DNA from 2 places in the Caulobacter sp. FW305-C-30-S16 genome. Region 2 is predicted to be linked to the other one. Evidence: predicted binding sites of a transcription regulator. Region 2 holds the regulator's gene; the other holds the start of a gene.
What was found. Region 2 encodes LexA, which represses DNA repair genes until DNA is damaged. Its sites were predicted from a motif close to ATGTTCNCNANNTGTTCT; they were not measured.

Region 1 (4,195 bases), on a different contig from region 2:
CGCCGATGCCGGCGATCAGGCCGTCGGCGGGCGTGGCCTTGATCAGGTCTTCCAGCGTCCGGCGGCGGCGCTGGGCCGCGATCGTCAGGGCGCCGTATTCGATGAAGCTGCCTGGATCGAGCAGGTCGTCGATATTCTCGCGCGCCGTGCGGTGGCCGGTCTTCCGGCGTTTGGCCACGGCTTCGGGTCGGTTGGCGTCCAGGGTGAAGGCGTGCCGGTCGATGACCTCCTGCAGGTCGGGCCGAATGTGGTCGGGGTCGACCAGCGCCGCCTCGGCCGCCGCGTCGGCGGCGACGTCGGCGGGTTCGAGGAACAGGATCGGCTGGCCCTTCATCAGGGTCTCGCCCTTGCTCGCGGCGATGCGCACCACCCGGCCGCCCTCCGGGGCGGTGACGACGTGCTCCATCTTCATCGCTTCGAGGATGGCGACGGTCTGGCCGGGCGCCACCAGGTCGCCCTCGGCGACCTCGATGACGCCGACGGTCGCCTGCAGCGGCGCCGTGATGTCGATGGCGCCGTCGAGGCTCTCGAACGCCGCCTCCGGACTTCCGGGCGAGGCCTCGACGATCCGGGCCTCCGGCGCCGGCAGTTTCGCGAGCAGTTCGGGCAGGCTGGTTTCCAGGAAGCGCGTCGTCGCGGTCCCGCCGGTAACCGATGGTTCGGCCAGCACGGCGCGCAGCAGCGGGGCGTTGGTCTCCACGCCGTCCAGGCGGAACTCGCCCAGCGCGCGGGCCGTCCGGGCGCAGGCGGCGATCATGCTCTCGCCCCGACCGATAACCTTGGCCAGCAGGCTGTCGTAGGCCGGGCTGGTGACGTAGCCGGCATAGCCGTAGCCGTCGACGCGTACGCCCGGACCGCTCGGCGGCTCATAGACGGCCAGCCGTCCGCCGCCGGGCAGGGTCGAGCCATCGGCGGTCAGGGTCTCCAGGTTGACCCGCGCCTGCACGGCGAAGCCGCGCGGCTTCGGCGCCTCGGTCAGGCCCAGCTGGACGAGGGTCCTGCCCGCCGCCAGCTCGAACTGGGTCCGCACCAGGTCCAGCCCCGTGACCTCCTCGGTGACCGTATGCTCGACCTGCAGCCGGGCGTTGGTCTCGATGAAGGCGAAGCCGCCCTTGCTGTCGACGAGGAACTCGACGGTGGCGAGGGTGCGGTATTTCACGGCGGCGCAGAGCTTCTCCGCCGCCTCGTGCAGCGCCTTGCGCAGGGGCTCGGGCAGGATCGCCGGAGCGCTCTCGACGAGTTTCTGGTTACGCCGCTGGACCGAACAGTCGCGGTCACCGACCGCCAGTACGGCGCGGCCGTCGGCGACGATCTGCACCTCGATGTGACGGGCCTGGTCGACCAGCCATTCGGCGTAGACCGCGCTGTCGCCGAACGCCGCCTGTGCTTCTCGCGCACAGGCGGCCAGGGCGAACTCGATCTCCGCCTCGGTCCGCACGATGCGCATGCCGCGCCCGCCGCCGCCGGCCACGGCCTTGAGCATCATCGGGCCGTTCTTCCTGAAGAAGGCCTTGGCGCCGGTCAGGTCGATGGGGCCCGTGCCGGCCAGCACCGGAACCTTGGCCTTGGCCGCCAGCGCGCGGGCCTTGGCCTTGTCGCCGAACAGCTCCAGCGCCTCGGGGGCGGGGCCGATGAAGGCGATCTTCGCGGCGGCGCAGGCCCGGGCGAAATCGGCGTTCTCCGACAGGAAGCCGTAGCCCGGATGGATCGCATCACACTTCGCCGCCTTCGCCGCGGCGATAACCCCGTCGATGTCGAGGTAGGCCTTCACGCCGGAGCCGTTCAGGGCGACGGCTTCGTCCGCCGACCGGACGTGCAGCGAGGCGGCGTCGTCCTGCGCATGGATGGCGACGCTGACGATCCCCAGCTCCGCCGCGGCCCGGGCGATCCGGATGGCGATCTCGCCGCGGTTGGCGATCAGCACGCGCTTGAAGCTCAAGGGAAACCTCCGTCGGCTCATACGGCCGTTTGAACGCACCATAGCGTCCCGGCTTGACTCTCCAACCCCGCAGCGCGAGAACAAAAGTAGAACATTGGAGAACAGTCATGCCGGCGTCGCGGCTCGCCCGCCTCGCGGCCGTGAAGGGCCAGATCGCCGCTCTGGAAGCGGGGACTCGGACTCCATCCGCGGTTCTGCCGTTCGGCGACGCCCGCGTCGACGACTGCCTGCCGGGCGGGGGTTTGCCGCTGGGCCGCTGGCATGAACTGACCGGAAGCGGGATGGAAACGGAGACCGGCGCAGCCACCGCCGGCTTCGCCGCCCTGCTGGCGTTGCCCCTGACGGCGCAGGGGGCGGTGGTCTGGATCCTGCGGCGGGACGATCTCTATGCGCCGGGTCTGGAGACGCTGGGCTTTCCGGCCCGACGGCTGATCCAGGTGCGGGTCCGCGACGAGACCGCAGCCCTGATGGCCCTGGAGGACGCGCTCGGCTCGGCCGGCGTCGCGGCCGTGGCCGCCGAGATTGAGGACGTCGATCTGACCGCCGGCCGCCGGTTGCAACTGGCCTGCGAGAAGCACGGGGCGACCGGGTTCGTGATCCGCAGACGGCCGTTTGGCGGCGCATCCCGCAAGGCTACGACCGGCTCGGCGGCTTCCACCCGCTGGCGGGTCAGCGCCGCGAGCAGCGATCCGCCGCCGGGCGAACCGGGACTGGGGCCGCCCCGCTGGACCGCGGCTCTCGAACGCTGCCGGGGCGGTCGTCCCGGCGAATGGACCTTTGAATGGCGGCAGGAGGCTGACCATGGCTCGCATCCTCTCGCTGTGGCTTCCGGACTGGCCGGTGACGGTGTGGCGGCGGAAGACCGCGTCCGCCTCCGGGCCTGATCCCAAATCCGCTCATCCCGGCGAAGGCCGGGACCCGGGTGTTTTCGGGACAGGTCAGGCTGGCTCGGGCAGGTCAGAAAAAGCCTGGGTCCCGGCCTTCGCCGGGATGAGTGGTGATAAAAATCCCCTGGCCCTCCTCATCACCGAGCACGGAACCCGCCGCCTCCACGCCCTGGACGCCGCAGCCCGGGCGCTCGGCCTCTATCCCGGCCAGAAGGCCACGGACGCCGCCGCGCTGGTTCCCGAACTGCAGACCCACGACGCCGACCCCGAGGGCGACGCGGCGGCCCTGAAGGCGCTGGGCGACTGGTGCGTGCGGTTCTCGCCCGCCGTGGCGCTTGACGGGACGGACGGCCTGTTCCTCGACATCACCGGCGTCTCCCATCTGTGGGACGGCGAGGCGGCCATGCTGGAGGACCTGCTGGCCCGGCTGGCCGCCAACGGCATCCGGGCCCAGGGCGCGGTCGCCGACACCGCCGGCGCGGCCTGGGCCCTGGCGCGGTATGGCGAGGGCCCTGTGGTGATCCCGTCGGCCGGCCAGTCCGCTCTCCTGGCCCCCCTGCCGGTGGCCGCCCTGCGGCTGGACGCGGCCGCCACCGCCCAGCTTCCGCGCCTCGGCCTGACCCGCATCAACCGTCTGCTAGGCCTGCCGCGCGCGCAGCTGACGCGGCGGTTCGGGCCGCTGGTGGTGCGTCGGCTGGACCAGGCCCTCGGTCACGCCGAGGAGGCGCTGGTCTATCGTCGCCCGCCCACGCCCTGGTTCGACCGGCTGGCCTTCGCCGAGCCGATCAGCCAGCTGGATGACCTGGTCCGGGTCGCCGGCGACATCGCCGAACGGCTTTGCGAGCGGCTGCGGACGGAGGCGCGCGGCGCGCGGCGGTTCACGCTGACCTTCCACCGGCTCGACGGAAAGGCCTTCCCCGTCAGCGTCGGCCTCTCGACCCTGGGCCGTGACGCCCGCGCCCTGACCCGGCTGTTCGCGCCGAAGCTGGAGACCATCGATCCGGGCTTTGGCATCGAGATCGTGACTCTGACGGCCGACGGGGTCGAGCTGGTCTCCGCCGCCCAGGGCCAGCTCGACAACAGCCGCGCGGCGATGGCCGAGGAGGGGCTGACGGCGCTGGTCGACCGGCTGAGCAACCGGCTGGGCGAGGCCCAGGTCTGGCGCGCCGAGGTGTTCGAGAGCCATGTGCCCGAGCGCGCCGTCCGCGCCGTCGCGCCGATGACGCCGGCGGCCGCCACGCGCTGGAGTCCGGACCGGCCAAGACCCCTGCGGCTGCTGGCGCATCCCGAGGCGATCACCGCCGTGGCCGAACTTCCCGACGAGCCGCCGGTCGCCTTCACCTGGCGCGGCCGACGCCATCGGGTGCGA
Region 2 (4,195 bases):
TCGTCGCCGACACGGTCGAAACCCTTCGCGAGGGCGTCGAGTTGGCTCGGAAGGTGATCGACGACGGCCGGGCGCTGAAGGCGCTGGAGACCCTGATCGCGGTGACCGCGTGACCGACATTCTGGCGAGGATCGCCGCCTACAAGCGCGATGAAGTGGCCGAACGGAAGCCCGCGCGGTCGCTCGCCGAGGTCGAGGCGGCTGCACGGGGCGCCGACGCTCCGCGCGGGTTCAAGGCCGCCCTCGAACGTCATCACGCGCCCGGCCGCCTGTCCCTGATCGCAGAGATCAAGAAGGCGAGCCCGTCCAAGGGCCTGATCCGGGCGGACTTCGATCCCCCCGCGCTGGCCCGCGCCTATGAAGCCGGGGGCGCGGCCTGCCTGTCGGTCCTGACCGACGGGCCGAGCTTCCAGGGCGCGGACGGCTATCTGGTCGTGGCCCGCGCCGCCACCGCCCTGCCCTGTATTCGCAAGGACTTCCTCGTCGACCCCTGGCAGGTCGCCGAGTCCCGCGCGCTCGGCGCCGACGCCATCCTCGTCATCCTGGCGATGATCGACGACGCGCTCGCCGCCGACCTGATGGCCGAGGCCGCCCGCTACGGCATGGACGCGCTGGTCGAGGTGCATGACGAGGCCGAGATGGACCGCGCCGGAGCACTCGGCGCGACGCTGGTAGGCGTGAACAACCGCGATCTGAAGACCTTCACGGTCGATCTGGCCATCACCGAACGCCTCGCCGACCGGGCGCCGGCCGGCGCGCTGCTGGTCACTGAAAGCGGCATCTTCACCGCCGCAGACGCCGCGCGACTGGAAGGCTCCGGAGCGAAGGCGATGCTGGTCGGCGAGAGCCTGATGCGCCAGGCGGATGTGGAAGCAGCGACAAGGGCGTTGCTGGGCGCTTAGCCCCTCACCGCCGCGGGCCGTAGCGATTCCACGTCCCCGCCAGGCCGCACCTTCCGGCCCATGGTCCAGTTGGACTGCATCCGCACCTTTGGATTGGGCGTGCTCCAGATCTCGCCGCTGTCGTCGAGGGCGACGACCCAGATCAGGTGATGCTCGGGCCCGTAGTCGATCACGGCGATCGCCTGCCCGGGGCCCTTGCCCTCGACAGTCATCGGAATCGGGGTCTGCAGTTCGGTGAACGACATGGTCTCTCGCGGGCTTGCTACGTCGTCGAAACGACCAGCAAGCGCCCGTGTTCCCTCGCTTTTTCGTGAGCTCCCTGAGCCTCCCAGGGCCGTTAACTTGACAGAAACCAAGAACGCCTAGAGAACATCGACAGTTGTTAGCGGTTTGTTCCGCGACAGATTCGGTGACGAGGCCCGGCAGATGCTCACTCGCAAACAGCACGAACTGCTCATGTTCATTCACGAGCGGATCAAGGAGAGCGGCGTTTCGCCTTCGTTTGACGAGATGAAGGAGGCGCTCGATCTGGCCTCCAAGTCAGGCATCCACCGCCTGATCACGGCGCTGGAGGAACGCGGCTTCCTGCGCCGCCTGCCGCACCGGGCGCGCGCGCTTGAAGTCACCAAGCTGCCGCAGCAGGCGACAACCTCCGCCCCGTCCGGCGGTCGGCAGGCCTTCAAGCCGCAAGTCGTGACCGGCGACAAGCCGAGCGCTTCGTCGGCGCCGATCATCGCCAACGATGTCCGCGAGATTCCCCTGCTCGGCCGCATCGCCGCCGGCTCGCCGATCGAGGCGCTGCAGGTCGAGCGCGAGAAGATGCTGGTCTCCGAGAGCATGCTCGGCGCCGGCGAACACTATGTGCTCGAGGTGCAGGGCGACTCGATGATCGAGGCCGGGATCCTCGACGGCGACTTCGTGCTGATCCGCAAGACCGACACGGCCCACAGCGGCGAGATCGTCGTGGCGCTGGTGATGGGCGAGGAAGCCACGCTCAAGCGCCTGCGCCGCAAGGGCGCCAGCATCGCGCTGGAAGCGGCCAACCCGAAGTACCAGACCCGCGTCTACGGCCCCGACCAGGTCGAGGTCCAGGGCAAGCTCGTCGGGCTGATCCGCAAGTATCACTAGACCCGTAGGCGATGCTCCCCACCCTTGTGGGAAGCTGTCACGCGTAGCGTGACTGAGGGGGAGTCGGTGCACGGAATCCCCTCCACCAGGCTCCGCGTGGTCCCCCTCCCCAGCGAAGCTCGGGAGGATTGTTGTGAAGGCGACCCAGTCACTGCCGCAATGCCGATTTCCGCGTCACGGCTAGTCGTGGGTTCTACCCCGTCCACGGCCGCCTTCCCCTCAAGTCGTTCGCCCACCTGACCCGCCATCCGCCCGGCGTCCGCCACAGCTCCGCCGAGCCGCCCTGGGCGAAGTCGCGCGCGGATAGCAGGAACGCATCCTCACAGCCGCGGCCGTGCGGATCCGAGCGCAGGATCACCAGTCGGCCGGGCGCGCAAAGCTGATCATAAACAGTCCGCCTCGGCGGCCTCTTGCCCGACCAGAAGGCCAGGTCGGCGCCCGTGCCCGGACGACAGGCGAAACGATCGCAGGCGAACAGGCCGTCCCGCGCCCTCTCCGGATCCGCGCTGATCGCAAGGCCACGCCTGCGCGCCCAGAGGTCGGCGGCGAAGCGGCGGGCCTCCGGCCGCAGCAGGATGGCGTCCCGTCCCTGCCGAACCGCCACGGCAGCCCCGTCAGAGGCGATCCAGACGTCCGGCGGCTCGGGCCGGGGCCAGATCAGCACCGCCATCGCCAGCGGCGCGCCGAGCCAGCGCAGACGGCCCTTCCACAGACACAGCAGCATGATGCCAAGGAACGCGGTCGGCAAAGCTGCGCCGGGCGCGCTGGCGATGACCATCTGGGCTCCGGGCTGCACAGCGGTCGCGTGGGCGACGCCGACCATCGCATCGATCCCCTGCCCCGCCACCCACAGGAACGGACCGCCGAGGCCGAGCGACTCCAGCGCGCCGCCGAGCGCGAGGAACGGCATGATGACGAAGCTCGACAGTGGCGAGACCAGCAGATTGGCGAACAGGCCATAGCTGGCCATACGGTTGAAGTGGTGCATCGCGAACGGCCCCGTCGCCAGACCCGCCACGAAGCTGGCCGCCAGCGCCGCAAGCACCCAGACCACGACCGCCTGCGGCCCGCGGATCCACCAGGGCGTCGAGATCTCCCGCACCGGTCTGGGCCAGGCCTCGGCCAGGGCCACCAGCGCCGTGGTCGCGGCGAACGACATCTGGAAGCCGGGCGCGGCGGCAGCTTCGGGCTGCAGCGCCAGGATGATCAACGCGGCCACCGCCAGCGTGCGCAGGCTGATCGCCTGGCGGTCGAACAGGATGGCGGCGAAGGCGACCGAGGCGGTGATCGCCGCGCGCTCGGCCGGCGGCGGAGCGCCCGACACCACCAGATAGGTCGCGACCGCCAGAAGGCCGGCCGAAGCCGCGACCTTCTTGCCCGACACTCTCAACGCCAGCCACGGCCAGAGCGCGACCAGCAACCGCACCGCCGCGAAGACGAAGCCTCCGACGATGGCCATATGCAGGCCCGAGATCGACAGGATATGCGCCAGGCCCGAGGCGCGCATGTCCTCTGTCTGCTGTGGCGTGATCCAGGCCTCGTGTCCGGTGACCATCGCCGCGCCGATGCCGCCGCTGGCCTCGCCCATCCGCGCGACGATCCGCTCCGCCAGCCGCCAGCGCGCCGCGTTGATGGCCATGGTCATCCTCAGACGCCAGGGCGGGCGCGACAGGGCGGCCGCCTCCGGCGCACCGAGCGAGAAGCCGACACCCCCGACGCGGTCGAACCAGGCATCGCGGGCGAAGTCGTAGGCGCCCGGACTGGCCGGGTCGGGCGGCGGCCCGATCATCGCCCGCAGGCGGATCGCCGAGCCCGGCGGCGACGGCGCTATTCCCTCGCGCAACGTGACCCGCACCCGCACCGGCGTCTCTTCCGGCGCGAGGCCCGAGACCCACTCCGGCGCGACCAGCACGCGCATGCCGCCGGCGCCCCGGCTGGGCACATCGACGACCCAGCCCTCAATCCAGCGTGGCGTGTCGGCCGGCGGCGCGATCGGCCCCGCGACCAGGTCCGACCGGAGCTTGGCCCCCAGCAGCCCGGTCGCGGCGAAGGCCGCCAGGACGGCGGCGACCACGATCAGGCCGTCTCCGCGCCAGCGTCGGGCCGCCCAGGCGGCGGCGACCGCCGCGACCGCCAGGAGCATCGCCAGCCACAGGGGCGGCTCGA

Region 1: AC3WJT_RS16985 (ImuA family protein) is a predicted target of LexA. The motif match lies at 2,017-2,034, and genes of this name have one in related genera.

The regions. Positions count from the first base shown of each region.
Region 1 covers NZ_JBYSYH010000005.1:118,998-123,192, forward strand. The annotation lists gene AC3WJT_RS16980 (acetyl-CoA carboxylase family protein) at 1-1,939, opposite strand, end outside; gene AC3WJT_RS16985 (ImuA family protein) at 2,047-2,823, shown strand; gene AC3WJT_RS16990 (DinB/UmuC family translesion DNA polymerase) at 2,930-4,195, shown strand, end outside.
Region 2 covers NZ_JBYSYH010000003.1:329,895-334,089, forward strand. The annotation lists gene trpD (anthranilate phosphoribosyltransferase) at 1-113, shown strand, start outside; gene trpC (indole-3-glycerol phosphate synthase TrpC) at 110-901, shown strand; gene AC3WJT_RS13680 (hypothetical protein) at 898-1,146, opposite strand; gene lexA (transcriptional repressor LexA) at 1,328-2,029, shown strand; gene AC3WJT_RS13690 (ComEC/Rec2 family competence protein) at 2,223-4,195, opposite strand, start outside.